Linked DNA regions of Halorhodospira halophila. The protein of the gene in region 2 interacts with the protein of the main gene of each other region in a pairwise test. Links are inferred from orthologs where the notes say so. Each region holds a gene or a part of one and is shown on either strand. Other genes may lie near its edges. The genes, in order: ftsH and hflK.

Region 1 (9,792 bases), on a different replicon or contig from region 2:
CCCCTTTACGCCACTCGTAGAGCAAACCGATCACGAGAAGCCCGACAAATAGGCCCATGGCCAAGATGCCGAACAGCCCAATGTCGTCCAACACAACTGCCCAAGGGAAGAGGAAGGCGATCTCGAGATCGAAGAGGATGAACAGAATGGCGACGAGGTAATAGCGCACGTCGAACTTCATGCGCGAATCCTCGAAGGCCTCGAAGCCGCACTCGTAAGGCGACTGCTTTTCCGGATCTTCACGCCGAGGACCGAGCACGAACCCGGCAGCCAGAGGCAGGACGCCGAAGACGAGCCCGACGACAATGAAGAGCAGAACCGGGAGGTAATTCTCTAGCATCGTTCGCCGCTCCGCTGGTGAGAACACGGGACCGGTGCCCCGCCCCCGTGTCGAACATCGCTGGAGTTTACGGAGCGGTCTCTCTCCGTGTCAACTCAGCGGCTTTTTTAACTTCCTGATTTTAAAGACGTTATCGTGCCGACAAACGATCGTGACGGTTGCGGGAAATCAATCCCGCCAACCGGCGTGACCAGACAGGGACGATCAGGGTGCGGGATATCGCGCGAGTGCGCGCTGAGGAAGGAGAGATATAGATGGTGCCGAAGGCCGGACTCGAACCGGCACGGCTTTCGCCACCGCCCCCTCAAGACGGCGTGTCTACCAGTTCCACCACTTCGGCACGTAGACAGTTGCGGTTGGGCGTTTACTCTGCCCCAACGCGGGACGCATGATAGCAACCCTGATCCCGCGATTCAATCCCGCAATCGCGGAAAAGGGGCTACTCCGCTTCACCCTCTTCCGCAGGCGCGTCCGGCTCCACCGGCTGACCCGGCGCCTCAGGCGCGGGGGCCTCCTGCTCCGCCGGCATGTCCGGAGCCGCCGGCGCCTCCGGATCCTCCTCTTCCGTCTCTTCCTCGCTCTCGAGCACGTCGTCGTCGCCAATCACCGAAGCGCCGCCGCCGATCCCCTGCGAGGCGATCACCGCCAGCCCCAGGCTGGTCAGGAAGAAGGTCGTACCCAGGGTCGCAATCAGCTTGGTCATGAAGGTCGCTGCGCCGCGCGAGCCGAAGACGGTGCTCGAGGCACCGCTGCCGAAGGCGGCTCCCATGTCAGCGCCCTTCCCCTGGTTCAGCAGGACCAGCACCACCAGGGCAACGGCGATGACGATATGGACGGCAAGCAACGCTTCAAACATGGGTCTACCTCAGCCCTCCGCGGCTGCGTTGTAAATCGAAAGGAAGCTGTCGGGATCCAGCGACGCGCCACCGATCAGACCGCCGTCGATATCCGGCTGGGCCAGGAGCTCGGCGGCATTGTCCGCCTTCATGCTGCCCCCGTAGAGGATGCGCAGCTGGTCGGCCACCTCATTGCCATCGCGCTCCGCAACGCGCTGACGGATGAAAGCGTGCACCGCCTGCGCCTGTTCCGGGGTTGCGGTCCGCCCGGTCCCAATGGCCCAGACCGGCTCATAGGCGATGACCGCCCCCTGGAAGGCCGCCCCGTCCACGGCGTCGATGGCAGCGTCGAGCTGTTCACCTACCACAGTCTCGGTGCGCTCGGCATCTCGCTCGGCCAGGGTCTCGCCAACGCACAGGATCGGGGTCAGCCCGGCATTGCGCGCCGCCACGAACTTGCCGGCCACCCGGCCGTTGTCCTCGCCGTAGAGCGTCCGACGCTCCGAGTGCCCGACGATCACGTAACGGCACCCCGCCTCGAGCAGCATGCCCGCCGACACTTCGCCGGTGTAGGCGCCCGACTCGTACTCGCTGACGTCCTGCGCACCCAGCGCCACACCGAATGGCAGCTGCGATGCGGCCGCCGCGAGCAAGGGATACGGCGGGCAGACCGCCAGCTCGGCATCGCCACCGCTGTCGGCAGCGTGCTCCGCAACGCGGCGGACCAGATCCTGGTCGCCGTTCATCTTCCAGTTACCAGCAATGATCTTGCGCCGCATGCCTAGACCCAACCCTGTCTATGGATTCCTGTGAAGCTGACGAAGCCTATCTACACAAGCGACTGAAATCAAATCGGGTCGGTGGCCGCACCCCGGGCCGCGCTGGCCACGGTCTCCGCCAGCGACTCGACCAGGCGATCCACCTGCGCCCCGTCGGCGCCCTCGACCATCACCCGCAGCAGCGGCTCTGTCCCCGACGGACGCAACAACACCCGCCCCCGTTCGCCGAGCTCTTGCTCGGCCTCGCTGACCGCTTCGTTGACCGCCGGCAACCCGAGTACGTCCACGCCACGCTCGATCGGCACATTGACCAGACGCTGTGGATAGTACTGCATCCCGGCGACCAGCTCATCCAGCGGCCGGCCGGTGGTCACCATGGCCTCGAGCACCTGCAGCGCCGAGATCAGCCCGTCGCCGGTGGTGGTCCGATCCAGGCAGATGATATGACCGGAGGACTCACCGCCCAGCACACCGCCGACCTGCAGCAGCCGCTCGAGGACATAACGGTCGCCCACCCGGGTCCGCTCCAGGGGAAGCCCCAGCTCCTGCAGCGCCACCTCCAGGCCGAGGTTGGTCATTTGGGTGCCGACCACCGGTCCGCACGCCTGACCACGGGCCACCCGGGCCGTAGCGATGATATAGAGCAGACCATCGCCATCGATCAGGCGGCCGGACCGGTCGGCCATGATCACCCGGTCGCCGTCGCCGTCGAACGCCACACCGACATCCGCGGACTCGTCCACCACCCGCCGGCACAGACGCTCCGGGTGCTGGGAGCCGTGATCGACATTGATGTTCAGCCCGTCCGGCTCGTGGCCGATGAGCACCACCTCGGCACCCAGCTCGCGGAGCACCGCCGGTGCCGCCTGGTAGGTGGCACCGTGGGCGCAGTCAACCACGACCCGGAGACCGCGCAGGTCGATGCGCCGACCCACAGAGCCCTTGCAGAACTCGATGTACCGCCCGACCGCGTCGTTGATACGGGTCGCGCGGCCCAGCTCCTGGCAGGGGACCATCTGCGGCGGCCCGTCCTGGAGCAGTCGCTCGATGGCCTCTTCGGTGGCGTCGTCGAGCTTGTAGCCATCCGGGCCGAAGAACTTGATCCCGTTATCGTAATGCGGGTTGTGCGAGGCGCTGATGACGACACCGGCCCGGGCATGGAGGGTCCGCGTCAGGTAGGCAATGGCCGGGGTCGGCATGGGCCCGAGCATCAGACTGTGCACGCCGGCGGCCGCGAAACCGGCCTCGAGGGCGGACTCGAACATGTACCCGGACAGCCGGGTGTCCTTGCCGATGACCACCTTGCGCTGCCCCTCGCCGACGAGGACACGGCCAGCCGCCCAGCCCAGCCTGAGGACGAAGTCCGGGGTGATCGGCGCCTCGCCGACCCGCCCGCGGATGCCATCGGTTCCGAAATAGATTCTCTGCTCGGCCAAGTCCGTGTTCCCTTTCAGTGCACTTGCCTAGGCGCTCGCGGCCGTCGCTGCCACCCGCACCGCGTCGGCGGTCGCCCCAACATCGTGGGCACGAATGATCCGTGCCCCCTGGTACACGGCGACGGCCGCCGCCGCCAGGCTGCCTGGCAACCGCTCCTCCACCGGGCGATCCAGCAGTTTGCCGATCATGGACTTGCGCGACATGCCGACGAGCACCGGTGGTCCGAGCGCCACGATCCGATCCAGGTGCCGGAGCAGCTGGTAGTTGTGCTCCAGCGTCTTACCGAAACCGAACCCCGGATCGAGCAGCATGCGCTCGCGTGGCAGCCCGGCCTCCTCGGCGGCGGCCATCCGTTCCGCCAAGCATTCGGCCACCTCGGTCACCACGTCATTGTAGCTCGGCGCATCCTGCATGGTCCGGGGCTGACCCTGCATGTGCATCAGACACACTGGGACGCCCAGCCCGGCGGCTGCCTCCGCGGCCCCCGGCTCCTGCAGCGCACGGATGTCGTTGATCAAACCCGCCCCGGCGGCTACCGCCTCGCGGGCCACCTCGGGCTTGTAGGTGTCCACGGAGATCGGGCAATCGACCTCGCGGGCCAGGGCCTCGACGACCGGGACCACTCGCTCAAGCTCCTGCTCCAGCGGCACCGGCGGCGCACCGGGGCGGCTCGACTCGCCTCCGACATCGATCAGGTCGGCGCCCTCGGCCACCATCCGCCGGGCATGGGCGCGCGCCTGCTCCAGGTCGAGGAAGTGGCCCCCGTCCGAAAAGGAGTCCGGGGTCACGTTGAGCACGCCCATAACCCGCGGCCGATCTAACGAGAGGGGGCGGCCCCCGCAATGGAGAACCGCCCCGTCGGACAACGCCACCATCAGTGTTCGCCTACGGGTCCGCCGATGGGTCCCTCGCGGCCGTCGTCCTTGCCATCCGTTTCGGCCTGGTCGTCAACCCCGACCGTCTCGCCCTCGTCGGTGGAGCCACCGCCCTGATCGCGATCCTGCCACCCCTTGGGCGGCCGGGGCTCCTTGCCCTGCATGATGTCATCGATCTGGTCGCGGTCGATGGTCTCGTACTTCATCAGGGCATCGGCCATGATATGGAGCTTTTCCAGGTTCTCCTGGAGGATCTTCTCCGCGGCGGTGTAGTTGCTGTCGATCACCGCCCGGACCTCCTCGTCGATGGCGTGCTGCGTCTCGTCCGAGACCTCCTTCTGCTGCGCCATCGAGCGGCCGAGGAAGACTTCGCCCTCCTCTTCGCCGTAGGCAAGCGGGCCAAGCCGCGCCGAGAGCCCCCACTTGGTGACCATGTTGCGGGCAATCTCGGTGGCCCGCTGGATGTCGTTCTGGGCACCGGTGGTGACCCGGTCGTTGCCAAAGATCAGCTCCTCGGCGATCCGGCCGCCAAAGAGGCTGGCAATCATGCTGTCCAGGCGCTGCTTGGTGTAGCTGTACCGATCCTCTTCCGGGAGGAACATGGTCACGCCCAACGCACGACCGCGTGGGATGATCGTCACCTTATGGACCGGATCATGCTCCGGGGTGCGCAGGCCGACGATGGCGTGCCCAGCCTCGTGGTAGGCCGTGAGCTTCTTCTCGTCTTCCTTCATCACCATGGACTTGCGCTCGGAGCCCATCATGATCTTGTCCTTGGCCTGCTCGAAGTCCGTCTGATCGACGGCCTCCTTGTTGGCCCGCGCTGCGAACAGCGCCGCCTCGTTGACCAAGTTCTGCAGATCGGCCCCGGAGAAGCCCGGCGTTCCGCGGGCGATGATCTCGGGCCGGACGTCGTCGGCCATGGGCACCTTGCGCATGTGCACGTTCAGGATCTGCTCGCGTCCGCGCACATCCGGCAGCGGCACCACCACCTGGCGGTCGAAGCGGCCGGGGCGCAGCAGTGCCGGGTCGAGCACGTCCGGCCGGTTGGTGGCGGCGATGACGATGATGCCCTCGCTGCCCTCGAAACCGTCCATCTCGACGAGCATCTGATTTAGCGTCTGCTCGCGCTCGTCGTGACCACCACCGAGCCCGGCGCCGCGTTGACGGCCGACGGCGTCCAGCTCATCGATGAAGATGATGCACGGCGCCTGCTTCTTGGCCTGCTGGAACATGTCCCGCACCCGGGAGGCGCCGACGCCGACGAACATCTCGACGAAGTCCGACCCGGAGATGGAGAAGAACGGCACCCGCGCCTCGCCGGCGATGGCCTTGGCGAGCAGGGTCTTGCCGGTTCCCGGCGGCCCGACCATGAGCACGCCGCGCGGGATGGTCCCGCCGAGCTTCTGGAACTTGCTTGGGTCGCGCAGGAAGTCCACAAGCTCCTTGACGTCCTCCTTGGCCTCGTCGCAGCCGGCCACGTCCGAGAAGCTGTGCTTGCTCTGCTCCTCGGTCATCATCTTGGCCTTGCTCTTGCCGAAGGACATCGCCCCGCGGCCGCCACCGCCTCCCTGCATCTGGCGCATGAAGTAGATCCACACGGCGATCAGCAGCAGGAAGGGCGTCCACGAGATGAGGATCTGCAGGAGCATGCTGTCTTCCTCAGCCCGCTCCGCATCGATGGTGACGCCGTGCTCGAGCAGTTCGCCGATCAGCGCCCGGTTGTCCACCTCGGGGTTGAAGGTCAGGTACTCGTTGCCGTCGGCGTGCTGGATGGTGATCTCCTCGCCCCGGATCAGCACCTCGCGGATATTGCCGCGCTCGACCTCGTTGAGGAACTCGGAGTAGGGGACCTTCTCGGTCACATCCGCCGACTGCTCCTGGAAGTTGCTGAATACGGACATCAGCACGACGGCGATGATGACCCAAAGGATCAGATTCTTGGCCATGTCGCTCACGGCGTCACCTCAATCTGCCTGAATGCGGCACCTGATAGGCACCTTACTATACCGTCGGACCGCGAGCCAGAAGGTAGACCTCCCGACTGCCCGACCTGGAGGCGTCCGGTTTGCGAGAGAGGACGCGGGAGAAGCGCCGTGTCAGCTCGCCGCGGAACGTGTCGAACCCCTCGCCGTGGAAGACCTTGACGAGGAAGTCACCATCCTTATGCAAGAATTGACCGGCAAAGTCGGCGGCGAGTTCCGCCAGCCCCATCGCCGCCGGCTGATCCACCGCGCTGTGCCCGGTCAGATTCGGCGCCATGTCGGAGAGCACCACATCCACCGGGCGCCCGCCCAGCGCGGTCTCCACGGCGCGCAGCCCGTCGTCGGTGGAAAAGTCGGCGTGGACGAACGTAACCCCGGGCAGGGGTTCCATCTCCAGCAGGTCGATGGCGACGACCAACCCCGACGCGCCCACCTTCGGCGCCGCCAGCTGCGACCACCCACCGGGTGCGGCGCCCAGGTCAACAACCACCTGACCGGGGCGCAGGAGCCCGTCGCGCTGGTCGATCGCCTCGAGCTTAAGTGCTGCCCGCGAGCGCCACCCCTCAGCACGGGCACGGCGGACGAACGGATCGCTTTCGTGCCGGCTCCGCCGGGCCCGGGAGTTGCAGCCGCTGCGCCGCCGCCTACAGGCCGCCATGCCCGCCCCCTTCCGCCACGCGGCGGCGCGCCACGGCACGTGCGCGCAGCACGACCCAGCCGGCACCCAGGCTGGCGACCACCAGCACGCCGAGCGCCTCCTGCCAGGCGGCGAGATCGAGACCCAGCGTCAGGAAGTACGCCGAGATGATCACCAGCACCACCACACCCAGCTCGATCTTGACCTCGCGCAGCGGCCCGCCGCTTGCCCGGACCACGCCACGGCGTGATAGCCTTCTTGCTTTATCGTCACCAGGCACCAAACACCTCCATGCATCTAGATCCGGATCAACTCAAGCAACTCCGCCGGCTCGGCCACGCCCTCAAGCCCGTCGTCCTGACCGGGGCCGCCGGCCTCAGCGAGGGGGTCCTGGAGGAGATTGAGCGTGCCCTGGACGACCACGAGCTGATCAAGGTGAAGCTCGCCGGCGCCAGCAAGGAGGAGCGCCAGGCCATGACCGAGGAGATTGCCGAACAGACCGGGGCGATCGTGGTCCAGACCATCGGGCGGATCGTCCTGCTCTATCGAGAGAACCCGGAGAAGAGCCAAGTCCTGATCTGAGCTCCCGCGCGGCAGACGCTCAGCGTCCCTGTTCCGCGGTGTCGACGGCATCACCGTCACCTGCCGCCAGCCGCGGTTCGATCCCGCCGAGTACCAGGACCAGCGCAATGGCACTGGCCACGAAGTAGAGGCTTTCGGCGGCACGCAGGGCCGAGAGGTACCCGACTTCACCGGCCTGCTCAGTTAAAACCGCCATCGGTGGCCGCACCCAGAACTCTCCCACCGCCAGCACGACCGCCAACAGCACCAGCAGCCACAGCCGCCAGTGGGCCGCCAGCGGACGGATCCGGTGGCGCAACTGTGTCGGTATCAGCAGCGCGGCACACACCAGGGCGATCCAAGCCACCAGGCCGGTGATCTCGCCGACCAACGCCGCCGCCTGGGCGGTGTCCTCCAGCGTGCGAAACAGCAATGGCGAGACGATGTAGCCGACGCTCCACAGCGCGCCGGCCAGCATCGTCAGCGCCACCCGCTCGGCCGCGCGGATCAGCACCGCACCTCCACCGCCGGGCCGCTGCGGGCAAGCTGCCCGCACCTACTCATAGCGGACCTCGACGATCTCATAGGTCCGCTCACCGCCCGGGGCCTGCACCACGGCCTCGTCACCCTCCTCCTTGCCGATCAGCGCGCGGGCGATGGGCGAGTTGACCGAGATGAGGTGCTGCTTGATGTCCGCCTCGTCCTCGCCAACGATCTGATAGCTGACCGTCTCCTCGGTGTCGGTGTCCTCGAGCGCCACGGTCGCCCCGAAGACGATCTTCGGGGCCGCCTGCACCGTCGCCGGGTCAATGATCTGGGCGTTGGACAGTTTGCCCTCGATCTCCTGGATACGGCCCTCAATAAAACTCTGCTGCTCGCGCGCGGCGTGATACTCGGCGTTCTCTTTTAGGTCGCCGTGTTCCCTCGCCTCGGCAATCGCCTGGATGACCCGCGGGCGATCCTCGTGCTTGAGCCGCTGAAGCTCCTCACGCAGCTTCTCTGCGCCACGAACCGTCAACGGTATCTTGCTCATCCCGTCATCTCCCTGTGCAGGGCGTGAAGGGGGCGGGCCTCCCAGTCCTTCATGTGATCCAGTGCCAGGCACGTGGCCCGGGCACCCGCGATGGTCGTCGTGTAGCAGACCTTGCGCTGCAGCGCCTCGCGGCGGATCGAGTAGGAGTCGGCAATGGCCTGCCGCCCCTCGGTGGTATTCACGATCAGATCGATCTCGTCGTTCTTGATGGCGTCCACGACATGCGGCCGACCCTCGATGACCTTGTTGATCCGGCGCACCTCCAGGCCCGCCTCCTCGAGGGCGGCCGCGGTGCCATGGGTGGCGATCAAGCGAAAGCCGCGCCGAACCAGGTCCCGCGCCACCTCGACCGCTGCCTCCTTGTCCACCTCACGCACACTGACAAAGGCACAGCCGCCCCGCGGCAGGGTCACCCCCGCAGCCAGCTGAGCCTTCGCGTAGGCCTCCCCGAAACAGGCGCCAATACCCATCACTTCGCCGGTAGACTTCATCTCCGGACCGAGGATGGGATCAACACCGGGGAACTTGAGGAACGGGAAGACCGCCTCTTTTACGGAATAGTAGTTAGGGATGACCTCGTTCACCACCCCCTGCTCCGCCAGGGTGCGGCCGGCCATGCAGCGGGCGGCCACCTTGGCCAGCGGCACGCCACACGCCTTGGCGACGTAGGGCACGGTCCGCGAGGCGCGCGGGTTGACCTCCAGTAGGAAGATGCGCTGCCCCTGGATGGCGAACTGCACGTTCATCAGCCCGACCACCCCGAGCTCCCGGGAGAGCAGGCGCACCTGCTCGCGGATCCGATCCTGCACATCCTGCCCCAGCGTGTAGGGCGGGATAGAGCAGGCGGAGTCGCCGGAGTGGACGCCGGCCTGCTCGATATGCTGCATGATGCCGCCAATCACCACCTGATCGCCGTCGCTGACGGCGTCCACGTCGACCTCCACGGCATCGTCGAGGAAGCGGTCAAGCAGCACCGGCGAGTTGTGCGAAACCCGCACGGCCTCGTTCATGTACTGGCGCAGCTCGCTCTCCTCGTAGACGATCTCCATCGCCCGACCACCAAGGACGTACGAGGGGCGCACCACCAGCGGATAACCGATCTCGGCAGCCAGCTGCAGGGCCTCGGTCTCCGTGCGGGCGGTGCGGTTCGGCGGCTGCATCAGATCGATGCGGCCGATCATGTCCTGGAAGCGCTCCCGGTCCTCGGCCAGATCGATGGAGTCCGGGGTCGTACCGATGATCGGCGTCCCGGCGGCCTCGAGTTCGCGGGCGAGCTTCAGCGGCGTCTGCCCGCCGTACTGGACGATCA
Region 2 (5,425 bases):
CCGGGGCTGCCGGGGCTGGACGAGGCGCCGCTGAAGGTCATCCTCGAGCCGCCGGAGCGTGCCTGGCTGCACCGGCGCATCGAGGCCCGTTTCCGGGCCATGCTCGCCGCCGGGCTGGTGGGCGAGGTGGTGGCGCTGCACCGCCGCGGCGATCTGGGCGAGGAACTCCCGGCGATTCGTGCGGTCGGATACAGGCAAGTCTGGCATTACCTGGAAGGCGCCTGCGACCACCCCACGATGATCCGCCGGGGGCTGCGCGCCACGCGTCAGTACGCCAAGCGCCAGATCACCTGGTTGCGCGGGCAGGACGACGGAGTCCGGTTCACGGCGGGCGACGGGCTGGAGGCGCGGGTTCACAGCTATGTCACCGGGGCCCTCGGGGGCGTGTGATACACTTTTCCCATGAGCAAGTGGCGCCCCTGCGGCGGGGTTCGCGGGTCATAACAACAACAATCATTGGGGGCGAATCGTCATGGCGAAGGGGCAGTCATTGCAGGAACCCTTTCTGAATACCCTGCGCAAGGAAAAGGTTCCGGTCTCGATCTACCTGGTCAATGGGATCAAGCTGCAGGGGCAGATCGAGTCCTTCGATCAGTTCGTGGTGCTGTTGCGCAACAACGTCAACCAGATGGTGTACAAGCACGCCATCTCGACCATCGTCCCGGCACGGCGCGTGCGCCTGCCGCAGCAGGGCGAAGAGGCATCCGCCGAGGCGGTCGTCGGCGAGGAGGCAAGCGATAACTAATCAGCGCAAGGGTAGCGGTCCGGCGGATCTGTTCGCCCGGCCTTCTGGGGGCGAACGGGCCGTGGTGCTGCACGTCCGGCTTCCAGGGGACGCCCTGGACGCCGCGGAGGAGTTCGAGGCGCTGGGTGACTCCGCCGGCGCCGAGGTGGTGGGCCGCTTTCGCCACCGACGCGACACCCCGGATCCGCGGACCTTCATCGGCCGCGGCAAGGTCGCCGAGCTGGCCGAGCGGGTGCGCGAACTGGACGCCGGGCTGGTGCTGGTTGACCAGCCGCTGTCGGCGGCTCAGGAGCGCAACCTGGAGACCGACCTGGGCTGCCGTGTGCTCGATCGCACCGGGCTGATCCTGGATATCTTCGCGCAGCGGGCGCGAACCTTCGAGGGCCGGCTCCAGGTGGAGCTGGCGCAGCTCAAGCACGTCGCCAGTCGCCTGGTCCGCGGCTGGTCCCACCTGGAGCGGCAGAAAGGCGGGATCGGCCTGCGTGGCCCGGGCGAGAAGCAGCTGGAGATGGACCGCCGGTTCATCGGCGGGCGCATCCAGCAGATCGAACGGCGCCTGGCCAAGGTGCGCCGAACCCGTGAGCAGGGCCGCAAGGCCCGGCGCAAGCGCGAGCTGCCCGTGGTCTCGCTGGTCGGCTATACCAACGCCGGCAAGTCCACCCTGTTCAATCACGTTACCGGCTCACAGCGCCTGGCCGAGGATCGGCTGTTCGCGACACTCGATCCCTCGTGGCGCCGCGTGGAGCTGGCCCGTGGCTCGGCGGCGGTGGTTTCGGATACGGTGGGCTTTATCAGCCGGCTGCCCCACGATCTGGTGGCGGCCTTCCGCTCGACCCTCGAGGAGGTCACCGACGCGGATCTGCTTCTTCACGTCATCGACGCCGGGGCCGAGGAGCGCGAGCACCAGATCGAGCAAGTGGAGGCGGTCCTCGCGGAACTCGGTGCCGATGCGGTGCCCACGCTGCGTGTCTACAACAAGGTGGATACCTGCGCCCTGGCGCCGGGCCGGATCGAGGACGACGAAGGCCTGGTGACCGGCGTACGGATCTCGGCGGCCACCGGTGAGGGGGTGGAAGCCCTGCTCGAGGCGGTGGCCGAGCGGCTCGGCCCGGAGCGCACCCGGCGCCGTGTCCATCTGCGGCCGGATCAGGGGCGCCTGCGTGCCCAGCTGTTCCGGCTCGGCTGTGTCATCGAGGAGCACTGCGCCGACGACGGCCAGCTCGCTCTGGAGGTGGAGCTCCCCGTGCATGAGCTGGAAAGGCTCCATGTCCGTGAGGGGCTGCCGCGCGGAGAGGTTGTCCCTACCTGACTTCGGTTGCGGTTGGCGGGGCAGCTCCCTAGAATCTGACCGTTCGACCGACCTGACGGCGGATCGTCTTAGTCACATACGGAGTCCCGAATGGCGTGGAATGAGCCCGGCGGCGGCAGCCGCGACCCCTGGGGCAGCGGCCCCAAAGGCGGCGGCAGTGGGGGGCCGCCCGATCTGGATGAGGTCTTCCGCAAGTTGCGTGAGCAGTTGCAGGGCCTGTTCGGCGGGCGCATGCCCAGCGGGCCCTCCCGCGGGCCCGGCGCAACCGGCATCGGCTTGCTGGCGCTCGGCGCCTTCGTGGTCTGGATGCTATCCGGCATCTATATCGTCGACCAGGGCTGGCGCGGGGTGGAGCTGACCTTCGGTCGCCACTCCGATACGACGGAGCCCGGGCCGCACTGGCACTGGCCGCGCCCCATCGGCCAGATCGAGCGGGTCAATGTCGACCAGCGGCGCATCGCCGAGGTCGGCTACGAGTCGATGCAGAATCGGGCCCGTCCCGTGCCGGCCGAGGCGCTGATGATCACCCGCGACGAGAACATCGTCGATGTGCGGATCGCGGCGCAGTACGAGGTCAATGATCCTTTCCTCTACCTGTTCAACTTCCGCTTGCCGGAGCAGACCCTCAAGCAGGTCACCGAGAGTGCCGTGCGCGAGATCATCGGCAAGCGTGAACTGCAGTATGTGCTCACCGAAGGCCGCACCGAGGTGGCGCAGGAGACCGGGCGGTTGCTCCAGGAGGTGATGGACGAGTACCGCACCGGGCTGCAAGTGGTGCAGGTGGCGGTCCAGGATATCCAGCCCCCCGAGCCGGTGCAGCCGGCCTTCGAGGACGCCATCCGCGCCCGGGAGGACGAGCAGCGCACCATCAACCGGGCCCAGGCCTACGCCAATGAGCTGATCCCGCGGGCCCAGGGCCAGGCGGCGCGCATTCTCGAGGAAGCAGACGGTTACCGCGAGCAGGTTATCGCCCAGGCCGAGGGTGACGCGGCCCGCTTCGAGGCGCTGGTGGCCGAGTACCGCAACGCACCGTCGCTGATGCGTCAGCGGATCTACCTCGAGACCATGGAGGAGATCCTCGGGCGCGTGCCCAAGGTGATGCTCGACTCCGAGTCCAGCCAGTCGCTGATGTACCTGCCGCTGGACAAGCTCATGGATCGCCGGAGTGGCACGACGGCGTTTGCCGGCGAATCCAATATCGATGTACCGCAGGAACGGGACGCCATCTCGCCGACGCAGCGAGCACGAGAGGCGCTCCGTGATAGGGGGACGCGCTGATGCGAATCCTGAAGAACGTCGTGTTGCCCCTGCTGGTGGTGGCCGCGATCCTCGGCTACTTCTCGGTGTTCACCGTCTCCGAGAAGGAGGTCGCGCTCAAGTTCCGGCTTGGTGAGATCATCAAGTCGGACTTTGATCCGGGGCTCCACTTCAAGACCCCGTTCGTGAACAACGTCCGCAAGTTCGACGCCCGGGTGCAGAACCTGGACGAGGAGCCGGAACGGTTCCTGACGGTGGAGCAGAAGAACCTGATCGTCGACTCCTTCGTGAAGTGGCGCGTGGATGATGCCGAGCGTTACTACACCACCGTCCGTGGTGAGCCGGAGCGGGCCAACCAACGCCTGCGCGAGATCATCCGCGATGCCCTGCGTGCCGAGTTCGGTAAGCGCACGGTGCAGGACATCATCTCCGGCGAGCGCGTGCAGATCATGGACATCCTGCGCGTGACCACCGCCGAGGCGGCGCAGAGCCTGGGGCTGGAGGTGCTCGATGTGCGCCTCAAGCGCATCGATCTGCCCGAGGACGTTACCGACTCGATCTTCGACCGCATGGTGGCGGATCGTGAGCGGGTCGCCCGCGAGATCCGCGCCCGCGGTGAGGAGGCCGGCGAGCGCATCCGCGCCGACGCCGACCGTCAGCGGACGGTGCTCCTCGCCGAGGCCTACCGGGACGGTGAGTCCCTGCGTGGTGAGGGTGATGCCACCGCGGCGGAGATCTACGCCAGCGCCTACAGCCAGGAGCCGGATTTCTTCGCCTTCCAGCGCAGCCTCAGGGCCTATCGCGAGTCCTTCCAGGGTGAGGACGATCTGTTCGTCCTGTCGCCGGACTCGCAGTTCTTCCGCTTCTTCGACGGCGGCGAGCAGCTGCCGGGGATGAACGGCGAGCTCGGGTCCCCCGATCAGGACTGACCGAGAGGGGGGATCGCCGTGGAGATGGGTGACCTGCTCACCGCGATCGCCCTCCTGCTGGTGATCGAGGGCATCCTCCCTGCAGCGAATCCCGGCGCCCTGCGCCGGGTGTTCCTGCAGGCCGCCGAGATGGATGATCGAAGCCTGCGGACCGTCGGCCTCCTGTCCATGGGGGTGGGCGTTCTGCTGCTCTACTGGGTGCGAGGTTAATGGATCGCAAGGCACGGTGGATGCTGCCGGACGGCGTCGACGAGCTGTTGCCGCCGGAGGCCGCACAGGCCGAGGCGTTGCGCCGTCGGCTGTTGGATCTCTTCGATTCCTGGGGGTATGAGCTGATCATGCCCCCTTTCATTGAGTACCTGGAGGCACTGCTCACCGGCACCGGCCGGGATCTGGACGTGCAGACCTTCAAGGTCACCGATCAACTCTCCGGGCGGACGCTGGGCGTGCGCCCCGACATCACCCCGCAGGCGGCCCGGATCGACGCCCATCAGCTGCGCCGCGAGGGCATCACCCGGCTGTGCTACATCGGCAGCACCCTGCAGGCGCGGGCCGAAGGGCCCGCCGGCAGCCGCAATGCCGTGCAGCTTGGCGCAGAGCTCTACGGCCACGCCGGGGTGGAGAGCGATCTGGAGGTGATCTCGCTGATGCTCGCCACGCTGCGCGCCGCCGGGGTGGAGCAGCTGCATCTGGATGTGGGGCACGTGGGTATCTTCGAGGCCCTGCTTGAGGACCTCGGCCTCGGCCCGGCCGCCGAGGAGGCCCTGCTTGATGCCCTGCAGCGCAAGGCCGGCGACGAGATCGCCGTCGTGCTCGCCGAGGCCGGCGTGGAGACGGCGCAGGCCGAGCGTCTTTCGGCGCTGGTCGGGCTGCACGGCGGCGTGGAGGTCCTAGAGCGGGCGCAGACGGTGCTCGGCTGGGCCGGTCCGGCTGTGGCCGAGGCGCTGGAGCAGCTGCGTGTGGTGGCCGACAGCCTGGCGCGGCGCGAGCCGGAGTTGCCGCTGCACCTGGATCTGGGCGAGCTGCGCGGCTACCGCTACCACACCGGGCTGGTGTTCGCCGCCTACACCCCGGGCTATGGGCAGGAGCTGGCGCGCGGTGGGCGCTACGACGGCATCGGCCGGGCGTTCGGGCGGCCGCGGCCGGCCACCGGCTACAGCGCCGACCTCAAGGCGCTGCTCAACC

What was found.
Region 1: the proteins of hflK (region 2) and ftsH interact in binary tests that used the Escherichia coli proteins (3 or more experiments, as listed by UniProt). The link is inferred for Halorhodospira halophila from one-to-one orthologs.

What each region holds. Positions count from the first base shown.
Region 1 is NZ_NHSN01000025.1:41,517-51,308, forward strand. Bases 3,747-6,641 are described here. They hold ftsH (ATP-dependent zinc metalloprotease FtsH), read right to left. Parts: upstream 6,226-6,641; coding sequence 4,267-6,225; downstream 3,747-4,266. Other genes in these bases: folP (dihydropteroate synthase), read right to left, coding at 3,747-4,267; CCR79_RS09545 (RlmE family RNA methyltransferase), read right to left, coding at 6,272-6,641. Also shown: CCR79_RS09510 (NADH-quinone oxidoreductase subunit A), read right to left, coding at 1-340; preprotein translocase subunit SecG, read right to left, coding at 780-1,196; tpiA (triose-phosphate isomerase), read right to left, coding at 1,206-1,955; glmM (phosphoglucosamine mutase), read right to left, coding at 2,024-3,391; more of folP, read right to left, coding at 3,419-3,746; more of CCR79_RS09545, read right to left, coding at 6,642-6,910; CCR79_RS09550 (hypothetical protein), read right to left, coding at 6,897-7,169; ribosome assembly RNA-binding protein YhbY, read left to right, coding at 7,181-7,471; CCR79_RS09560 (DUF4149 domain-containing protein), read right to left, coding at 7,491-7,964; transcription elongation factor GreA, read right to left, coding at 8,007-8,483; carB (carbamoyl-phosphate synthase large subunit), read right to left, coding at 8,480-9,792. UniProt on the Escherichia coli protein: Acts as a processive, ATP-dependent zinc metallopeptidase for both cytoplasmic and membrane proteins. Plays a role in the quality control of integral membrane proteins.
Region 2 is NZ_NHSN01000011.1:34,069-39,493, reverse strand. The notes cover bases 1,402-4,238. They hold hflK (FtsH protease activity modulator HflK), read left to right. Parts: upstream 1,402-2,144; coding sequence 2,145-3,332; downstream 3,333-4,238. Other genes in these bases: hflC (protease modulator HflC), read left to right, coding at 3,332-4,238; hflX (ribosome rescue GTPase HflX), read left to right, coding at 1,402-2,054. Also shown: tRNA (adenosine(37)-N6)-dimethylallyltransferase MiaA, read left to right, coding at 1-390; RNA chaperone Hfq, read left to right, coding at 473-745; more of hflX, read left to right, coding at 774-1,401; more of hflC, read left to right, coding at 4,239-4,240; CCR79_RS03750 (DUF2065 domain-containing protein), read left to right, coding at 4,265-4,450; CCR79_RS03745 (ATP phosphoribosyltransferase regulatory subunit), read left to right, coding at 4,450-5,425.